DNA from 4 places in the Nonomuraea sp. CA-143628 genome. Region 3 is predicted to be linked to each of the others. Evidence: predicted binding sites of a transcription regulator. Region 3 holds the regulator's gene; each other region holds the start of a gene.

Region 1 (5,190 bases), 1.7 Mb from region 3:
ATCGTCGCCCGCCTCCGGCTCGACCGCGGCGATGGCCTCGTCGGCGTCCTTGCCGGAGTAGCCCAGCCCGACCAGGCCCGAGTGGACCTGGTCGCGCCAGGCCGCCGCCCGCCGGTCGCCGTTGAGGGCCGCGTCGAGCGCCTCGTCGGGCGTGCCGAGCCGGTCCTTGAGCTCCAGCACGATGCGCTGGGCGCCTTTGGGGCCGATGCCCGGCACCTTGGTGAGCGCCTTGAGGTCGGCCGAGGCCACGGCGACGCGCAGCGCGTTGGGCGTGTGGACGGCGAGCATGGCCAGCGCCACCTTGGGGCCGACGCCGCTGGCCGTCTGGAGCAGCTCGAAGACGGTGCGCTCGTCGGCGGTGGCGAAGCCGTAGAGGGTGAGCGACTCCTCCCGCACCACCAGCGACGTGGCCAGCCGCGCCTCCTCGCCCACTCTGAGCGCGGCGAGGGTGGCGGGTGTGCAGTGGGTGAGGATGCCGACCCCGCCGACCTCGATCACCGCGCCGTAGGGGGTGATCGCCGTCACCTGCCCGGCCACGGACGCGATCACAGCGCCACGTCCTTCCCTGTCGTACGGCCCCGGGCCGTGCGGCTCTGGGCCCTTGCCACGGCCTCGGCCAGCTTGTGCTGGGCGCCGCCGCGCCACACGTGGCAGATGGCCAGGGCGAGCGCGTCGGCGGCGTCGGCGGGCCTGGGCATCTCGCTGAGCCGCAGGAGGCGGGTCACCATGGCGCCGATCTGCTTCTTGTCGGCGGTGCCGCTGCCGGTGATGGCGGCCTTGACCTCGGACGGGGTGTGGAGCGCGACGGGCAGGCCGCGCCTGGCCGCGCACAGGACCGCGATGCCCGCCGCCTGGGCGGTGCCCATGACCGTGCGGACGTTGTGCTGGCTGAACACCCGCTCGACCGCCACCGCGTCGGGGCGCACGTCGTCGAGCCACTGCTCGATGCCGGCCTCGATGCCGACCAGCCGGGTGCCCAGCTCCTCGTCGGCGCCGGTGCGCACCACGCCGACGGCCACCAAGGACAGCGGCGCGCCCGGCCGCCCCTCGACCGCGCCAAGGCCGCACCGGGTCAGCCCCGGATCGACGCCCATCACCCGCACCGGCCTGCCTCCCCGCGCCGCCGAACATCTGTTCGGCACGAGACTCTACCTCGGCTGACGTGCCCGCGCATCGGGAAACGCCCGCGAGCATGGGCGGACGTGGCCGGGGCGGTCAGAAGTAGTCCAGCATGTACGGCTTGGCGGCGAAGACGGTGTCCAGCAGCTCGTCGTAGCGCTCGTGCCCGGACATGAGGCCGCCGCGCCGCAGCGTGGCCGCCGGGATCCCCGCGTACAGGGCGGACAGGCCGTTGATCGACAGCACCGCCCCGGCCTCCCCCGAGTCCCCGAGCGGCGTGGCGGCCCCGCAGCCGCCGGAGAACTCCAGCCGCCAGCGCCCCGTGTTGCCCGCCCGCAGCCGGTCGGTCACCTCGACGACCACCTCGCCCGCGACGGCGGCCGGGTATCCCCTGCGCTCCACGGCGGCCGCCACGTCGAGGACGCGGAACATCCACCGCACCTGCTTGATGCGCTCCGTGGACCGCTCACGCAGCAGCCACAGCACCGGGTCGTCGGGCGCGACGTTGGCGGTGACGTGCTCGGCCATCGACGACGCGCTGCCCACCAGCGACCACAGCGCCCTGGCGGTCTCCTCGGACTCGGCGACGAGGTTGTCGACCTCGATGTCCGGGCCGGCCCAGCGGTAGACGACGTAGCCGTCCGGCGCCAGATAGAGGAAATCGTCCTCCTGGCCGAGCCGCAGCGCCCAGGTGCGCTCGTCCCAGGAGATGGGGCCGGAGGCGCGCGCGGCGCCGTATGCCCGCCGCAGCACCGAGACCACCTCGGCCGCGTCGCCGGGACCCATCCTGCGCAGCTCGACCCGGCCGCTCGGCGGGATCGTCCGCAGCGCCTCGGCCGGGAGCGTGACGCGGTGCTGGGCTCCCGCGTGTTCGTAGCCGGCCGAGCGGTAGAGCGGCGTGGTGGCCGGATAGAGCGCGGACACGGCATCGCCGAACGCCACGGCCCGCTCCACGGTGGCCTGCGTGAGCCGGCCGCCGACGCCCTTGCCGCGATCCTCCGGGCTGACGGTGACGGCCGCGACCCCGGCCAGCGGCTGCGGCTTGCCGTGCCACCACTGGGTGAACGGGCGCAGCCGCGAGGACGCGACCAGCCTGGGCCCGTCGAACATGCCCAGCAGGCGGCCTTCGGCCAGCGCCGGCAGCGCCGCCTGGCGCCAGGGCTCCCGCTCGGCGGCCGGGATCAGGCCGAAGGCGCGCTGGCGGAGGTCGAGAACGGCGTCGAGGTCGTCGGAGGTCACATCACGGATGTCCACGGTCCCACAATTTACGCAGGTGAGGCATCCGCCCGCGAACGGCCCACGGTGATGGCGAGCCGGTCGAGGTAGAGCAGCTGCGCGGCGACGATCCCGATCAGGGCGACCGCGACCACGGCCAGCGGCGTGGCCAGGCCGACGTCGGGCGGGGCCGAGGTGTAGCCGCTCGTCCGGGTGAGCAGCTCGACCGGCGCGGTGGCCAGGCCGGGGTCCTGGGCGACCAGCAGGGGCCACAGGAGGTCCTGGCCGTTCACGAGCGTGACGGCCAGGACGAGGATGCCGGCCATGGGGAGTGAGGGCAGGACCACGCCGCTCAGGAAGTCCTTGCCGGCACGCGCGGCCAGCCCCTTGCACAGCAGCGTCAGGATCAGCAGGGCGGGCACGCTGACCAGCACCGGCTGGACGAGGGCGATGAAGGAGTCGATCAGGCTCATGCCGCGGATGGTGCGCCAGCCGGCCAGGCTCAGCGGGCCCATCCCGACGAACAGCCAGGGGGCGAACACCAGCAGCAGCCACTCGCTCCTGCGGCCCAGCGGCCGCAGCCCGCCGATGCCGAGGGCCCCGAGGTAGGCGACGCCCACCGACACCAGCGCGCCGATCAGGGCGGGCGCCCAGGTGTTGAGGACCGTGCGCCACCCGGACGGGGCCGCGGATCCCGGCTGGGCGGGCGCCAGCAGCGCCGACAGCCACGGCCAGGTCAAGGCGAGCCCGACGGCGGTGACGAGCACCAGCGCCACCACGCCGACGATCACCTTGGCTCCGGAGCCGGCGCGTACGACGGCCTGATCCGGGGTCGCCCCGCGGGGCTCGATCGTGATGCGCATGCCGCTCGCCGCCGCCACGCAGACCGCGCCGATCCCCAGGAGGCCCAGGACCAGCCCCATGACGGTAGCCACCGTGGCGCCCAGCCCGATCCTGCCCACCATGAAGGTGTAGGTGTACTGGACGAGGCTCAGCGTCTGCGTGGACCCGTTGGGGCCGCCGTGCGTCATGGTCAGCCCGATCGCGAACGTCTGCAGCCCGGCGGCGACCATCGCCAGGGCGACGAGCCCGCCCACGGCCAGCATGGCCGGTGAGACCGTGCCACCGCGCAGCGCGGGCAGGAACGCCATCGTCGCCAGCGCGCAGACCACGCCGAAGGTGGCGGCGGCCAGGATGAGCTGGAGCGTTCCCGGAGCCGTGGCGGGGTCGCGCAGGCCCTCGGCCATCGTGGCCAGGCCGGACGCGTCGGGCATCAGCCCGCGCATCCAGGAGACCGCCACGGCCACCGGTGAGAAGGCCACCAGGGCGAGGGACAGCACGATCCGCCCGGCCCGCCTCGGCCAGGCGCCCGACCAGTCGAGCGCCAGCGCGAGCAGCGGTCCCACCACGACGGCCACCAGCAGCGGGATGACCGTTATGGACAGCGTGAAGACCAGCGCCTTCCAGAACGCCCCTTGACCCAGCACCTGGCCGTAGTTGGCCAGTCCCACGAAGACGCTCGGGCCGGTGAGCCCGGCCGACTGGAGGCTGAGCAGGATCGTCTGGACGGTGGGCAGGAGCAAGGTGATCAACGTGCCCAGCAGGGCCGGCAGCAGGAGCAGCCAGCCGAGAGCCGGAGACGCGAAGGCGGGCGAGATGTCGGTAGAGGTACGGGGGGAGGTCACGACGCCCGACCCTACAGCGGACTCAGATCAGGCGTGCGCCATCACGCTTCCAGCTTCTCCATGACCTCGTCGGAGACGTCGAAGTTGGCGAAGACGTTCTGCACGTCGTCGCTGTCCTCGAGCGCGTCGATGAGGCGGAAGACCTTCTTGGCGCCGTCCTCGTCGAGCGGCACGCTCATGGTGGGCAGGAAGCTCGACTCGGCGGAGTCGTAGTCGATGCCCGCCTCCTGGAGCGCCTTGCGCACCGGCACCAGGTCGCCGGCCTCGGAGACGACCTCGAAGGAGTCGCCCAGGTCGTTGACCTCCTCGGCGCCCACCTCGAGCACCGCCGTCAGCACGTCGTCCTCGTCGAGCCCCTGTTTGGGGACGAGCACGACGCCCTTGCGGTTGAACATGTAGGACACCGAGCCGGGGTCGGCCAGCGAGCCGCCGTTGCGGGTGAGCGCGACGCGCACCTCGGAGGCCGCGCGGTTGCGGTTGTCGGTGAGGCACTCGATGAGCACCGCGACGCCGCCGGGCGCGTAGCCCTCGTACATGATGGTCTGCCAGTCGGCGCCGCCCGCCTCCAGGCCGCCGCCGCGCTTACGGGCCCGTTCGATGTTGTCGTTGGGCACCGAGTTCTTCTTGGCCTTGAAGATGGCGTCGAAGAGCGTCGGGTTGGCGTCCGGATCGGGGCCGCCGGTCCTGGCCGCCACCTCGATGTTCTTGATGAGCTTCGCGAACAGCTTGCCGCGCTTGGCGTCGAGCGCGGCCTTCTTGTGCTTCGTCGTCGCCCATTTGGAGTGGCCGGACATTACCTAGAGCTCCCTCAGCATGTCTACGAAGTAACGGTGCACGCGCGTGTCACCCGTCAGCTCAGGGTGGAACGAGGTCGCGAGCAGCGGTCCTTGGCGGACCGCGACGATCCTATCCCCAGGCTCGGCGATGCCCAGCACTTCGACGTCCGTGCCGACCGATTCGACCCATGGGGCGCGGATGAAGATGGCGTGCACCCGCTCGCCGGCGAAGTCCAGATCGGACTCGAAGGAGTCGATCTGGCGGCCGAAGGCGTTGCGCCTGACGACCATGTCGATGCCGCCGATGGTCTGCTGTCCCTCGGCTCCGTCCTCGATCCGGTCGGCCAGCATGATCATGCCGGCGCAGGAGCCGTAGGCGGGCATGCCGTCCTTGA
Region 2 (5,190 bases), 3.7 Mb from region 3:
ATCCGGAGGTTCACATGCGCCCGAATGCTTTCGACCGCATCGAAATACCAGACGTTATCTGGGATCGCGACGAAAGCCTGGAAATCCTCAAGAAACGCGACATTGCCGGACTGTTCCGGCTCGCGGTTAAATACGCCGGAGCCAGCCAGGTACGCATCGGAACGGCAACCGGCCTCTCCCAACCTCGCGTCAACAAGATCCTCAACGGCACCGCCGGCCCCATTCAAGAACTTGCCGTATTCGAGCGCGTAGCCACCGGCCTCGGCCTGCCCGACCACGCCCGCATGCTGCTCGGCCTGGCTCCACTCGACATCGCATCCCCCACCGGCGGCTCCGGCGACGACCACCAGGAGCAGACCGACGAACTCAGCACCCGCCTGGACGCCGCCGCAGCCGTCGACGACACCCTGGTCATGATCCTGCGCACGGACATCAACAGCCTCCGCCTCCAGGACCGCCGACTCGGCAGCATCGCCATCGCCGACAAGATGCGCGCCCAGATGGCCCAGATCGAACGAGCCCACCACCACGCCGTACGCCCACGCATCCGCGCCCAACTCGCCCACCTGACTGCCGAAACAGCTTCACTGGCCGGATGGCAAGCCATCAACACCGTCGCCCTCAACGACGCCTGGAACCACTACGAACGCGCCAAAGCCGCCGCCCGGGAAGCCGAAGACCCGGCCGTGCTCGCCTACGTATCCGGCGAACAGGCCTACGTACTCATGGATCTGGGTCGCCCCGCCGAGGCAGCCGAACTGCTTCAGTACATCCACGCCACCCACCGCAACCATGTACTGGCCCGCCTCAGAACATGGCTGGCCGCAGCCGAGGCAGAAGCCGCGGCCGTACTCGGCGACGAAGCCGCCTGCCGCCGCGCCCTCGACCAAGCCGCCGCCGTATTGCCGGAAGGTGACGGCGACCTGGACATGCCCTACCTGTCCATCAATGTCCACCACTTCGCACGGTGGCGCGGAAGCTGCCTGCTCCGTTTCGGCGACCCCGGCACCGTCGAAGACCTCCGCTCCTCACTCGCCGGAATGGACGGCACCTACAACCGCGCCGAGGCAGGCGTCCGATGCGACCTCGGTCACGCCCTCCTGGCGGCCGGCGATCCCGAAGCCGCCCAACCGCACATCCACCGCGCCAAGCAACTGGCCACCATGACCGGCTCCCGTCGCCAGCGCCGCCGCATCGACGAGCTATCGCAGGCGGTCAACCGCGCCCTTGGCCGTTGAGCCGCTGCTGAGCCTGAAGCAGCCCGATCAACGTCCCCGACGTCCAGATGTCACCGCGGGCAATCATCGCGGGGATCTCCGACATCGGAACCCACTCGATCCGGTCGGCCTCCACCTCACCCTCCGGCTTACCGACCAACTCGGCCCCGCGCGCCAGGAACAGGATGTGCTCGGAATCGACCATGCCCGCCATCGGCTGATAGCTCACCAGACGCTCAACCTGCTTGGGCCGATATCCGGTCTCCTCTTCCACTTCGCGGATAGCCGTCTCCATGGGGTCCTCGCCGACCTCGATCAGACCGCCGGGTAGCTCCCATCCCCAGCGGTCGAACACGAACCGATGCCGCCACATCAGCAACACCCGATCCTGCTCATCCACCACCACGGCGATAGCAGCCCGATCCAGATGCACCACATGATGCTCGAACCGCTCCCCGCCAGGAATCTCCACATCGGCCATCCCCAACCGGATCCACCGGTTGTCGTAGATCAGCCGCTCCCCATGCACCACCCAGCGCGTCAGCCCAGCGTCATCAGCCACACCGCGAAGCTACCGGCCCACAACCCTGACGTACACGCACTTCCAAGTGACAGCCGAGATCGTTGCCGAATAACTCCTATGAAGATCAAGGGGCGGCGCTACGCCCGCTCGGTGGCCGGGCATGCGGCCTGGGGGCCGGTCCCGGCCGCCGACGGCCACGAGCCGCGAGAGCAGTCGAACTTAGCGAGCCCCATTACAGCCTCTGTGCCTAAATCCCACCGGATGCCGACTATCGGACGGTCCGAAATTTGCCCTCGCGCGCGGTTGACATATGCGAGCGAAGTGGACAAAGTTGGCTCGCTGCTATTCAACGTCGACTGAGCGTGAGACAGTATGCAGAGATTTCACCAGTTGGAGGCGATGTGCCAAAGGACTCCGACCCCTCAAAGTGGGACTGCCCCCCGCACACTAAGGCTAAGCACCAGATGCTTAGCCGCTATCTCGATGGATGGTTTCCCATCCTCTCCAGTTGGAACGGTCGAATCCTGTTCCTGGATGGCTTCGCCGGACGTGGTCGTTACAACGATGACAGTGAAGGCTCTCCCCTAATCTCGCTTCGGCGATTGATTGAACATCGACACTTTAAGAACATGCGGAATCGAGAGTTTGCCTTTCTCTTTATAGAGGCCGATGCAGACAACGCCGCCAACCTACAAAAGGAGATCGACTCTCTAAAAACCCAATACGCGCCTTGGCCGAGCAACATTAAGACGCATGTCGAAAACGACCGCTTCGACAAGGCCGCCGAGAGCATTATCGATGCCTTACGAGAGCAGAAGCGGAATCTGGCTCCAACATTCGCTTTCGTCGATCCCTTCGGCTATAGCGGCCTTCCGATGAACCTCCTGACCGATCTCCTGGCCTACCCGCGCACAGAGATCTTCGTCAATTTCATGGTCGGGCATGTGCAAAGATTCATTACTCGTGACGGCCAGGAGAATGCCATGCGCGGCCTCTTTGGCATGGATGTTCGGGACGTCCTTAACAGCTACACGGTAGATGCCGATCGGGTTGAACATCTGCGCGAAGTATACGTACGGCAGCTACGCGACCAAGTCGGCTTCAACTTCGTGCAGTCATTCGCAATGACAAACAACACTGGAAACATCGGCTACTACCTCTTCCACGGCACTCGCCACCAATTGGGCGTTAAGCTCATGAAGGATGCCATGTGGAAAGTGGACCCCGGATCTGGCTGTCAATTCTCCGATAGGCTCGCTGGCCAAGATGTGCTGTTCACCCTCGAACCGGATCTACGCCCCCTGAGCGAGGCGATTCTTCAACGGTTCACAGGTAGGCGGGGCGTGACCGTCTCAGAAGTCGAGTGGTACGCCATCTTGGAGACACCCTACCGCGAAACACACATCCGGCCAGTTCTAAGACCGCTGGAGAAAAGTGGTGCGATCCAGGTCAATCGTCCGCCCGGCAAACGACAGTTCACCGATGGCGTGACGATAGACTTCCCTTAGCTCGCTGCCACTAGCGGCATGTCGTCCCAGGTCCTCCCTTGCAATTGCCGCCCTCCGGCTTTAGGCGTTCGCCCTCCCCATTGCTTGAAGAAGAAGGGGACATCTGCCCGCTGACATTTAAGGCGAAGCTCTTCCACCCAATCAACGCTCATGGGACGGGCATTCTTACCGCTTTCGCCGCCTACGATCACCCAATGAATGCCATCAAGCGACAAGTCACTCAGAGGCCCCAACAACGGTTCGCATGAAAGAAATCTCACTGCCGCGGGAACCATCCGGAGGTCGTCTACACGGTCCAGAACGTCAGCATCTTCTATGGATGTTCCGATCCAGACGTTATCCGGCCATGAAAGCCGCGATGCAATCCGCTTCAGCCGCTTCGCTCTCTTGGTCAAGACTTGATAGGTATGCTGCGGCGTTGCAGCCATAACGTCGAATATCTGCTGAACAAACTCGATCGGAACTTGAGCGTGGAAGAGATCGCTCATTGAGTTCACAAATACTCGACGAGGCCTTTTCCAGGACAGCGGAAGCGAGAGGGCCTCAGGGTGGCAAGTGAGTCCGAATCCCGGCCCGCTCGTTTTAGGATTTCCATCGCGCTGATAGCGCGGTTGCCCCATGGCTTTGAGCCGAGCAGCAAGCGTCATGGCGTAGCAGTTATCGCACCCTCGCGATACCCGATCGCACCCTGTAGTGGGGTTCCAGGTCGCCTCAGTCCACTCAATGGCGCTACGGTCCCCCATGGCTCCTCCTTGATACGACCATATCTCATTCAAACAAAGTTTCGACAAATCAAGATAACAACTACATCACGCTTCGGCCTCTAGGAGTCCTCGCCGCTACTGCTGATGCAACAGAGGTGGCCAGGACGAACTTAGAGCAGTGCGTTAAGCAGGACATCGTGTTTCGGATACTCATTGCTGTTTCGCCCTCTGCCTACAGGCACTGCCCGTAGGCCGGGTTCTCATCCACCGCACGCAATACTTGGCTTGACCTGCGATCACTGGTCGTCTAGGCAGGAGATCCATCTGCCCTACGATCGCCATGTGGTGGCTGGGCTGCGTAGAGGGCCGGGGGCGATCGCCGCGCTGGGACTTCGTTCCTCAGTCCTAGCGCACCGGGTTGGCTAGCGAGCGTCGCACTTACATTCCCCGCTGAGCATGGCCAAACCCCTCGCTGCCGAGTGTCCTGGTCGAATCCGCCGAGCCGAGGGCGCCAGCCCCTCTGACGGGGTTCCGCCGCAACTTCCCGCCGTGCATATACATGCAAATGATCACGGTTTGCATCGTGATGAGGCAAGGTCATGGCATAGGTGGAAGGCTATATCTCAGCCGCAACGGTCACGCGCGGTAAAACTGTTGGCAGTTGGGACGGCGCTCACGATCACTCGTCGGCGGGCATCCGCCGAAAGGACTGAGGCGATGGACGGTCCAGAGCCTTATTTCTCAAGCCTGACCCACCGAGCAAGTGCGACGTGACGCCCCACACCAGCTACATCTCCCCTGGCTCTACAAGGTGTGATCTGTCATCGAGGTCGACCACCATCTCCCCCAGGAAGTAGGCACCGCAGTTGCGGCAGAAGGCCTCTTCCGCCGCACCGTCAACGACGAGCTGTCCGCTCGAACCTGGGTAGCCGAGGTACCACTGTCCGTCCACCATGACCATCAGTTGCGGCCACCGCGGCTCACAGGAGCACAACGTGTTCTTCGGCTCTCGCGCCCACTCGAACGGGGGTGGCGTATCTGGTTCGAGGACGAAGTTGCCCGGGTAGGTCGCGCCACACTCGCCGCACCAGGCCGATCGGTCACCGAGTGAGGTCAACAAGCTGCCGCGATCGTCCGGTAAGCACGGCATGGTATAGCCGTTCATTTCCGTCACAAGACCAGGCCATTGTGGCCGGCAGTGGCACGACGACTTACGAGTCTTGAACAGTCTCATCGAA
Region 3 (5,190 bases):
CCCCGCTGCTCGAAATTGATCGAGCCGTCGCGCCAATTGGTCATGACGACGTCGCGGCGCTCCCACTTGATGTCGTCATATGGGTGCACACCGGGCTTGGTGAAGATGCGCTTCATCTTGAGCCCTTTACGCGGACGCTTACCTCCGCGCGCGACTGAACCGCTGGCCGTCTCCGTCATGACTCCCCCTTCTCCGCCTTCAACTGTTCGATCTCGGCCTCGAAGTCCGCCAGGCTCTCGAAACCGCGATATACCGATGCGAATCGCAAGTAGGCCACCTCGTCCAACTCCCGCAACGGACCCAGGATCGCCAGCCCCACCTCGTTGGAGGGGAGCTCGGCGGCACCCTTGGCCCGGATGGCCTCCTCGACGCGCTGGCCCAATTGCGCCAGCGAATCCTCGCTCACCGGCCTGCCCTGGCAGGCCCGTCGCACGCCCGCGACGACCTTGTCACGCGAAAACGGCTCCGTTACTCCGCTGCGCTTGCTCACCATCAGCAGTACGGTCTCCTGCGTGGTGAACCGGCGCCCGCATTCCGGACAGGTACGGCGGCGCCGAATGGCCGCGCCGTCCTCTGTCGAGCGGCTGTCGATGACCCTCGTGTCGGGATGACGACAGAACGGACAGTGCACGTTTGCTCGCCCTCCTCGACCGTGTGGTCACCACAGGCGTAAAGCACTCTTCTGCGTACGCTCGCGCACGCCCCACGGCTCGCCATGGTGCGGTCAGAGAAACACAATTTGTGGTGAACTACATCGGTGTAACTACTAGATGTTGTGGTCCAACCGTAGAAGCGAGCGACCATGAACGCAAGTTGGACGGGGCCTTGCCGCCGAAGTCGCTGATCAGCGCAGCCACCTTGGTCCGGCTCGGGCGTGTCGTCGTCAACACCGGCCGGTGGGGGTGTGTTCCTCGCCTCGCTGGTCACGTTGGTTGGCCGGTCTCACGTGGGTGAACACGGCTCACAGGCATCTCGTACGGCACATCCGTACGCGCTCGTCTCCGCGCTTTGGGTTGGGGACGGACCGTATCGCCCACCGGTTGAGAACGGGACCGCGTCGGGGCCGAACGACATCACACAGCAACACACGGTTACGGCACTGACACCGGGCGGCACGGCCTCCGCACGGCACCGATCAGGACTGTTCGAGGCTTACGGCAGGGCGTGGGCGCTCGGGACGTACAGGCGGCTGCCGGGGCGGATGAGCGAGCTGGGCAGGCCGTTCAGCCGCTTGATCTCGCTCACGACCGCTCCAGGATCGCCCTCGTCGGGAGCCATCGCGTCGGCGATCGTCCAGAGAGTGTCCCCCTCGTGGACGGTCACCCACGGCAGACCCGCATGACTCGGTACGGCGGGCGCCGCGGACGCCTGGCTGACCGCGCGGGTGCCGAGCCAGAAGCCGCCCAGGGACAGCAGAGCCATGGCCATCACCAGTACGGCCCGCCCCCGTCGCGTGAGCCGTACGGGAGGATTACGCCGCCCCCGTCGAGTGACGCCGGCCTGCCTCCTGGACAGACGGGTCCGATCGGCGGGCAGGCCACCCTTACGCCGGGGACGGCGCGTGTGCGAGCCCGGCACCTCACGGACCCGGCCACCGGAACGACCTGCCACTTCCCGAGCCCGGCCCCCGGCACGCCCTCCCACACGCTTTGACCGCGCAGGGTGTCGACCACCCACCCGGCGCGCCCGCCCCTCTGAGGGGACCACAGCCTCCCCAGACCGAAGCTCGGACCGGCCACCCGATTCCTGAGACCGGCCTTCGGACCGGCCACCCGCCCCACGGCGCCGGCTCTCGGACCGGCGCCCTGCCTCCCGGGACCGGCTCTCAGACTGGCCATCCGCTTCACGGGATCGACCCTCGGACCGGCCACTCGCCCCACGGGACCGGCCCCCGGGTCGGCTTTCTGCCTCACTGGGCCGAACGCCCGCATCGCGCAGAGGGCCCTCCGCGCGGCCGTCGCCCGCCCGAAGCGAGGAGCTCCCGGACTCCACCGATCGCCCGGCTTCCGCTGAACTTGCGGGCTCCTCTGGGCGCCCGGTCGCGTCCGTGGGTCGCACACTTCCACCAGGCGGCAGTGTGTCGTCGGCGTCAGGGCGTGGCGCCGGCACCAACCACAGGAGCGGTCTCCCCTGCGCCGCAGCCCGACGGCTGAGAGGCCCTCTGCCAGCCGATCCTCCCCCGGTACGTACGCCGCCTCCCCCCGGACGGCCCCCACTGCCGTATTCGGGACGACCCCCGCCCCCGCGCGCAGGCCGTGCTCCGCCTTCCCTGCCGATACGGCCTCCGTCTCCACCCTCGCGAATGCCCGCGCCCCCACTCCGCAGACGACCCGCACCCCCGACTCCGGAACGGGCCCCTCCCGCTATCCCGAGACGGCCTTCTGGTCCCGAAACAGCGGACCCCGGACCGGCGAACCCCGAACCACCGGATCCCGAACCGGCCGACGCCGGACCGCCAGGCCTCGGACCGGCCGACCCCGAATCGCCAGACGCCGAACCAGCAGACCCTGGACCAGCAGACCTCGGACCAACAGACGCCGATCCAACCGGCCCTGAACCGACGGACCCCGGAGCCCGGCTGTCGGAGCTGTCACGAGTATGCGGGCGTTCGCGACCTGGCCCGTTGGCATCCGGCCCGTCGGCATCCGGCCCGTCGGCATCTGGCCGGTTGGCGGAATCGCCGCCCCGACAACCGTCCCCTCGGTCGTCACCCGTGTTTCCGCCCTCTGCCACCGGCCGCCGGGTGGCGTCTGCCAGGAGGGTGAGTCGCTTGACGTCGTCGCTGGTCGCATCTGTGATGGTGGTCGCTCGCATGTGTGACCTCCCAGCCGTCCCGGCCCGAAAAAAAGACCCAATAAAGATCGGCAAATCGAACACGGTGTCGATCGAACTCCCGTACGATGTTGTACACCACGCTGCCAACAATTTCGAGGAAGACTCGAACAATTGTTTGAAGATGATCTTCAACAGCGATACGGTCGCTGTGTGCGACACGAAGACCACGGACCGGGAGATTCGCCGGTGAGGCGGGCCGCCGGGCGAGGAGGCAGATCATGAGCGATCGGGATGACGCCAACGGGGTCAGTGACCTCGCGGTGCGTCGGCGTGACTCCCTGGGCCTGACACCCAGGCAACGCAAGATCCTCGAGGTGATTCGCGACTCGGTCCAACAGCGGGGCTACCCGCCGTCCATGCGCGAGATCGGCGAGGCCGTGCAACTGACCAGCACGTCCAGCGTGTCGCACCAGCTGACGGCGTTGCAGCGCAAGGGCTACCTGAGACGCGACCCCCACCGGCCGCGCGCGCTCGAGGTGCGTCTGCCCGGCGAGCCCGTGCTCTGGGTCGATCCCGACGCCGCCAACGAGTCCGACTCTCCGGTGAGCAGGCCCACGGCCGCATACGTGCCGCTGGTCGGCCGGATCGCCGCCGGTGGGCCTATCCTCGCCGAGGAGAGCGTCGAAGACGTCTTCGCCCTGCCCAAGCAACTGGTCGGTGAAGGCACCCTCTTCCTCCTGCAGGTCGCCGGTGATTCGATGATCGACGCCGCCATCGCCGACGGCGACTGGGTCGTCGTCCGCCAGCAGCCGGTCGCGGAGAGCGGCGACATCGTGGCGGCCATGATCGAGGGCGAGGCCACGGTGAAGACGTTCAAGCGCAAGGACGGCCACGTCTGGCTGGTGCCCCACAACGCCAACTACGACCCGATCCCGGGCGACGAGGCCAGCGTCCTGGGCAAGGTCGTGGCAGTCCTCCGCCGCCTCTAGCACCACACGCATGACAGGGTGATGCGCCCGCCGTACGGCGTACGGCATCGGCGCCGTACACATGCGACGGGGGCATGGCAGGCAACACGCCTGCCATGCCCCCGTCCGCGCACCCCCAGAAGTACGGCCATCAGCCATGCGGCCAGAACGCCGGTCTCAGGACAGGAAACGGATGGCAGGCCGTCGGCCTCGGGGTCAAGGACTGGATCGTAGGCGGCCGGACCCCGCGACCGACTGCTGGCGGAAATCGGCGCACCAAAGAGAGATCTTGCCGACGTCATCAACGTGTCCGCTGGACTCCTGATAGCTATTAAGGTCCGATGGCGTTGCCGACACCCCGGAACCACGGGCCGACGCCGCACGGCTCCTGCGGGACGAGCGAGCCGCCCAGATCCCGCAAGCGCCTGGCGGAGATCCGCTTCCGCCTGCAGCATCCGCGCGGCCATCCCGCCAGCAGAAATCTCGTTGAATCACTTCCTGGACAGACCCGCGAGATCCTGAGGCTTCGAGGAAGGGATCAGGCCGGGGTGAACGGCATGGCCGGCCTGTTGATCAGAAGCGGAACATCTCGGCGAATCGACTGAGTAGCACGGGATCGCCTTCTACGCGCACGCTGCCGTCGTGGAGCACTTCGTTGGGGGCCTTGCTGCCACTCATCAGTTCGCGGATGGGGTGGCCGGTCAGCCGTTCGATGACGAGGTCGGGGGCGGGGTGCGGGCCGATGCCGACTGTGAGTATTCCATCGATGATCTGCAGGCGGAGCGTGTGATCGCCCATGCGGACCTCGTAGCCGACGGTGGCTCCTAGGGCGGCTTCCGGCCGGTACGTGGTACGGAAGGACATGGCGACTGATTCGGCGGTGACGAGCTCGCCTGGGCGAGGCTCGGCGAGCGTCCGCGCGCCCCAGCGGCCCAGCGCGATCAGCGCCGGCTCGAGGTCGCGTCCGTAGTCGGTGAGCTCGTAGACGACCGCACGTTCGGGATGCCGAAGGGCGCGACGGGTGGCCAGTCCCATCTCTTCGAGTTGTTTGAGGCGGGCCGAAAGGATGTTGGTCGGGATCGCGGGCAAGCCCCTGCGCAGGTCCGTGAAGCGCTGGGCCCCGGTGAGCAGGTTACGGATGATCAGCATGCTCCACCGTTCGCCGACCATCTCCATCGCGCGGGCCAGGCCGCAGAACTGTCCGTACTCCCGAGACGCCATGATGCAGATCTTATCCCATGATTCAGTTGACAGATCGTACTTGCAAAATACAAGCTTGCAGCTCGCAGGGCTTCCCCCACGGAATGGAGAGAACGCATGTCGTTCCAGGCATACCTCGACAACATCGAGGCCAAGACCGGACTGACTCCACGTGAGTTCATCGCTCTGGCGAAGGAGCGCGGCTTCGACGAGCCGTCCGTGAAAGCCGGAGTGATCACTGACTGGC
Region 4 (5,190 bases), 6.7 Mb from region 3:
TCGCTCACCGGGCGTACGGTCGCTGACAGCCCGATCCGCTGCGCGGGCCGTTGGAGCAGGGCGTCGAGCCGCTCGAGGCTGAGCGCCAGGTGGGCACCGCGCTTGGTGGCGGCCACCGCGTGCACCTCGTCGACGATCACCGTCTCGACGCCCCGCAACGCCTCGCGCGCCTGGCTGGTGAGCAGCAGGAACAGCGACTCCGGCGTGGTGATGAGGATGTCGGACGGGTGGGCGGCGAACCGCCTGCGATCCTCGGCCGGGGTGTCGCCGGAGCGGATGGCCACCGAGATCTCCGGCACCGGCAGGCCGAGCCGGCGCGCGGTCTGCTTGAGCCCGGCCAGCGGGGCACGCAGGTTGCGCTCCACGTCGACGGCCAGCGCCTTGAGCGGTGACACGTACAGGACTTTGGTCTGTTTCTTGACCTGCTTGGAACTGGCGTCACCCTGCTTCGGCCCCGGCTTCGGACCCGCGCCGCCTCGCTTCGGACCCGCTTCGACCTGCGTCGGATCCGCCGGAGCGGTGGAGCGGTCGGCGGCGGCCAGGCGGTCGAGGGACCAAAGGAAGGCCGCCAGCGTCTTGCCAGACCCGGTGGGCGCCACCACGAGGGTGTTGTCGCCGCGCGCGATGGACTCCCATGCGCCTTCCTGCGCACTCGTGGGCGCCTCGAACGCTCCGGCGAACCACTGCCTGGTGGTGTGGGAGAAATGTTCTAGCGAGCTCACCAGCACATACTGCCTCGCCGCACCGACAGAAAACTCATTGTGGCGGCGGTGCGAGATTGAGGCGGGGGTGCTGCGGACATAGAGCGAGCGTGGGCATCGACTACGCAGCCATTGAGAGCCGCCGCGAGGACATCAGGGAGCGCTACCTCTTAGCGCACCGGCCATCCAGCAGCGCGCGCGGCCTGCACCATTTCGCCCTGCTGTCGTCGGACGTGGAGCGGACGGTCAAGTTCTACCAGGAGCTTCTTGAGTTCCCCTTGACGGAGATTTTCGAAAACCGTGACTTCAAGGGCTCCAACCACTTCTTCTTCGACATCGGCAACGGCAACCTCCTCGCCTTCTTCGACTTCCCGGGGCTCGACCTCGGCCCCTACCGGGAGGTGCTCGGCGGGCTGCACCACATCGCGATCTCCGTCGACCCCGCCACCTGGGAGCGGCTGCGCGGCAAGCTCGAGGTGGCCGGCGTGCCGCACCAGATCGAGAGCGGCGCCTCCATCTACTTCAAGGACCCCGACGGCGCCCGGCTGGAGCTGCTCGCCGACCATCTGGGTGAGATGTACGGCTCGCGCGTGATGTGATCTACCGTCGCGACGCTCTACGCGTACGCGGCGTGCCCGCCCGAGGTTCCTGCCTGATGCCAGCGTGCCTTTCGGCTCTTTCCGATTTCTCCTGCTGTACGGCTATGCGCTGGGTTAACCGGAGCTGGCGGCGCTTCTTCCGGTTGGCTTTGCACTCGGCGGACTTGGGCGGGGAGGACTTGGAGGACTTGGGGGTCTTTGCCATGGGGGTGTCCTACCCACCCTTCCGGCGGTTCCATACTTGTGTGATGCGGCTGACCGAGTTCTGGAGACGGATGCGCGCCCACTTCGGGGAGTCGTACGCCGACTCGTGGGCCCGCGACTACGTGCTCGCCCCGCTCGAAGGGCGGACGGTCGACCAGGCGCTGGCCGACGGCGAGAGCGCCAAGACCGTCTGGCGCGCGGTCTGCCAGGTCGAGAACGTCTCCTCCAAGCTCCGTTGACCTCACGGCCCCGGCCGGCCTCCCCGCTCGTCATCCTCCATGCTCTCTTTCAGCGAGCGGGCCGTCAGATGCAGGTCGTCGGCGGTGCCCTGACCCCCGGGTGACCACAGGAACTGCCACCCACGACCGGCGGGGGTGGCGAAAACGAGCGTCTGCCTGCCGGTGCGGAGATGCCACGCCCACAGCACCGGCTCCTCACCGCCGATCATGCGACTCGCCAGCCCGTGACCGGGCAACAACTCGGCGAGTGCTTCCAGATGGGTGCGCCGTTCCCCGGTGTAGCCGCTCGTCAAGCCGCCTCCAACCCTCGCCCCTGCAATGAGTCTCCCCAGCTCACCGCGCCTGACAACACGCGGAGGCCAACCCGCGTGAACATCACTTGACGGGGTCTGGAGGTTACGCGGCGGCGTCTATGAGGATCCGCACAAGAGCGTCCACACCCGCGTGATCGTCCGCTGGGTGTCGGAGCAGAGAGGCCCTCGGAAGGGCGGGCCTTCAGGGGCCTGCGCTGCCCAGTACACGCTCCGGATCGTCCAGCCAGATCCGCTGGCCCTCCGGCGTGACGGTGATGCCGTACCGCCGCTGGCTCGGCTCGCCCCAGGCGACCCACTGGGCGTACGCCTGGACGACCTCGTCCCACACCGGCCGGTCGCCGACCTGTTGAATGCCGTGGTCCGCGCTCCCCGGCCACCAGGTGGCTCGGCACCGACGACATGCGAGCGCGCGGAATGTACCGCGTCGTCGCCGCTCTGGCCGCCTTCCACGCCAACAGAACGCACCAGCCAAGGGATCGCCCTGGAAGACCTGCAGGGCATCCGGGACCGGGTACGGCTTCGCAAGCCCCAGCGGGTCACGCTGCATTCCTGGAGCTTCCACCAACTGGGAGCGTTCATCGGCTACAAGGCGGCCCGAGCTGGGGTCGCGCTCATCCACGTCGACCCGGCTTTCACCTCCCAGCGGTGCTCCTCGTGCGGGCATGTGGACCGCAAGAACCGGCTCGATCAAGCCTCTTTCTGCTGTACGTCGTGCGGCTTCGCTGAGCACGCCGACGTCAACGCAGCCCGCAACATCGCCACACGCGGCGTTACGGGCTGGGCAGTGAGTCACGCTGCCTGACGCGGACCAGACCGTCGAAGCCATCGACGGCGAGGAGCTGCAAGCTCGGTCGCTTACAGCCGAGAAGCTGACAGCGCGTGATCACATAGGTCGGCGGAAGGCGTCGGTCAGTTAGGCCCGCCGGCCAGCCGTCTTGCCAGGTCGGTGGCGTCCTTCCGGGTGAAGGCGCCACTGATCTCCAGCTCGGGCCCAGAAATCGGCTGTGTGATGGTCGGCGCGGTGATCGCTTTGCCGTCGATGACGATGGCGAGTTGGTTCCGTGGGGCGGGCAACTGGTACAGGGCCGATGTCAGCGCGGCGAACTTGGCACTGTCGGAGTTGTTGAGCGTGACTTGGACTACCCAGGTCGTCCCCCCGGACAAGCCGGCTGTCGCCTTCTCTGCTCTGATGCCGGTCATGCCCTGGCCGAGCTTGTAACACGAGGTGCCGTCGAGAGCGCCCACCGTACCCGCGGCGCAGGGAATGGAGGACATCTCAAGTACGGGCAGCAGCGCAAAAGATGTCGCGTGTGGCTCAGATCGGGGCGCTCCGGTCATCGTTGTGAGCACTCTGGCCGTCGTGAAGATGATGACGGCTGCCAGCCCAAGAGTGACGATCGTTCCCGCGACAATGGTGATCACATGAACGCGCCTCACAGAACCCCTCCCACAAGGAGCCATCCCCTCTCGTCTGATCGTCAGGGAGTTCTCCACCTACGCTCGTGACGACTGGAGGCTCTCGGCCAAACCATGGCCGCATGAACCTTATGGTCATCAACTTCCAGTAGCAACGGTCAGCCTTCGATGACAGGGGGCAGGAGCCGTTGCGTGGGGTATTAGCGCGTGTTCCTGCTGTGATCGAACAGCCGTTCGGCTAGGATGTAGTCCGCCGGGCCACGCGCCCTCCCAGCGACGACTCCGCAAAACTGTCGGTGGCAGGCCGTAGCTTTCACTCGACTGATCGGACCACAACCCTCCAGGGGGAGTTCCCATGGCTATCAACGACCGCGAGAAGGCCCTCGAGACCGCCCTCGCTCAGATCGAGAGGCAGTTCGGCAAGGGCTCCGTCATGCGCCTCGGCGACGACGCCCGAGCCCCCATCGAGGTGATCCCCACGGGTTCGATCTCCCTGGATGTCGCGCTGGGCATCGGAGGGTTGCCGCGTGGCCGGATCGTCGAGGTCTACGGCCCGGAGTCCTCGGGTAAGACCACGATCGCCCTGCACGCGGTGGCCAACGCCCAGCGCGCGGGCGGCATCGCGGCGTTCATCGACGCCGAGCACGCCCTCGACCCCGAATACGCCAAGAAGCTCGGCGTCGACACCGACGCCCTGCTCGTCTCCCAGCCCGACACGGGTGAGCAGGCGCTCGAGATCGCCGACATGCTGATCAGGTCGGGCGCCGTCGACATCATCGTCATCGACTCGGTGGCCGCCCTGGTCCCCAAGGCCGAGATCGAGGGCGAGATGGGCGACAGCCACGTCGGCCTCCAGGCCCGCCTGATGTCCCAGGCCCTGCGCAAGGTCGCCGGCGCGCTCAGCAACACCGGCACCACCGCCATCTTCATCAACCAGCTCCGCGAGAAGATCGGCGTCATGTTCGGCTCGCCCGAGACCACGACCGGCGGTAAGGCGCTCAAGTTCTACGCCTCGGTCCGTCTCGACATCCGCCGCATCGAGACGCTCAAGGACGGCACGGAGGCGGTCGGCAACCGCACGCGGGTCAAGGTCGTCAAGAACAAGATGGCCCCGCCCTTCCGGGTCGCCGACTTCGACATCCTCTACGGCGTGGGCGTCTCCCGCGAGGGCGGCCTCATCGACATGGGCGTCGAGCACGGCTTCGTCCGCAAGTCCGGCGCCTGGTACACCTACGAGGGCGACCAGCTCGGCCAGGGCAAGGAGAATGCCCGCAACTTCCTGAAGAACCACCCCGACATGGCCAACGAGATCGAGAAGAAGATCAAGGACAAGCTCGGCGTCGGCCCCCGCCTGGACGCCCCCGCCGAGGCACCCGCGGCCCCGGCCGCCCCAGCCGCCGCTCCCTCGGGCCGCGGCGCCAAGGCCGCCGCCACGCCGAAGCCCGGTGACGTCTGATCGGTCGCCGCATGAGTGACTCTGATCGGTCGTCGGAATGAGTGACACGGACCCGTCGCAGGCGCCCCACCCCCATGACTGGGGCGCCTGGCCAGACCTCCCCACCCCGCCTCCGGGCCGCCGCCGCAACTCCAGCGCCAGCCTCTCTCCGCGGTCATCAACCCCGGAGGACACCTGGCCCTCCGGGTCCTCCTCGGACGACTCACCCCGAGGCCGGAAACCATCCCGGAGGAAACGGTCCAACGGGAGGGTGCCCGGCGG

Evidence for each region. The regulator LexA, encoded in region 3, represses DNA repair genes until DNA is damaged. The targets are predictions, from matches to a motif close to TCGAACANNTGTTCGA.
Region 1: the regulator LexA is predicted to act here: its motif matches at 1,124-1,139, upstream of ruvC (crossover junction endodeoxyribonuclease RuvC).
Region 2: the regulator LexA is predicted to act here: its motif matches at 4,021-4,036, upstream of ACQP2T_RS62065 (DUF5131 family protein).
Region 4: the regulator LexA is predicted to act here: its motif matches at 3,696-3,711, upstream of recA (recombinase RecA).

What each region holds. Positions count from the first base shown of each region.
Region 1 covers NZ_CP192072.1:5,222,887-5,228,076, reverse strand. Annotated here, with positions in the region: gene ruvA (Holliday junction branch migration protein RuvA) at 1-549, opposite strand, end outside; gene ruvC (crossover junction endodeoxyribonuclease RuvC) at 546-1,103, opposite strand; gene ACQP2T_RS23880 (GNAT family N-acetyltransferase) at 1,216-2,373, opposite strand; gene ACQP2T_RS23875 (carbohydrate ABC transporter permease) at 2,385-4,019, opposite strand; gene ACQP2T_RS23870 (YebC/PmpR family DNA-binding transcriptional regulator) at 4,061-4,813, opposite strand; gene pdxT (pyridoxal 5'-phosphate synthase glutaminase subunit PdxT) at 4,817-5,190, opposite strand, start outside.
Region 2 covers NZ_CP192072.1:13,527,731-13,532,920, forward strand. Annotated here, with positions in the region: gene ACQP2T_RS62050 (XRE family transcriptional regulator) at 15-1,238, shown strand; gene ACQP2T_RS62055 (NUDIX hydrolase) at 1,216-1,698, opposite strand; gene ACQP2T_RS62060 (three-Cys-motif partner protein TcmP) at 2,205-3,248, shown strand; gene ACQP2T_RS62065 (DUF5131 family protein) at 3,245-3,991, opposite strand.
Region 3 covers NZ_CP192072.1:3,486,564-3,491,753, reverse strand. Annotated here, with positions in the region: gene ACQP2T_RS16340 (vitamin B12-dependent ribonucleotide reductase) at 1-179, opposite strand, end outside; gene nrdR (transcriptional regulator NrdR) at 176-631, opposite strand; gene ACQP2T_RS16330 (LysM peptidoglycan-binding domain-containing protein) at 1,153-1,422, opposite strand; gene ACQP2T_RS16325 (hypothetical protein) at 2,771-3,025, shown strand; gene lexA (transcriptional repressor LexA) at 3,054-3,764, shown strand; gene ACQP2T_RS16315 (winged helix-turn-helix transcriptional regulator) at 4,317-4,964, opposite strand; gene ACQP2T_RS16310 (DUF4287 domain-containing protein) at 5,061-5,190, shown strand, end outside.
Region 4 covers NZ_CP192072.1:10,167,560-10,172,749, reverse strand. Annotated here, with positions in the region: gene ACQP2T_RS46070 (Lhr family helicase) at 1-728, opposite strand, end outside; gene ACQP2T_RS46065 (VOC family protein) at 812-1,300, shown strand; gene ACQP2T_RS46060 (DUF3046 domain-containing protein) at 1,549-1,743, shown strand; gene ACQP2T_RS46055 (hypothetical protein) at 1,746-2,036, opposite strand; partial or broken gene ACQP2T_RS46050 (RNA-guided endonuclease InsQ/TnpB family protein) at 2,515-2,859, shown strand; gene ACQP2T_RS46045 (SecDF P1 head subdomain-containing protein) at 2,967-3,479, opposite strand; gene recA (recombinase RecA) at 3,829-4,929, shown strand; gene recX (recombination regulator RecX) at 4,967-5,190, shown strand, end outside.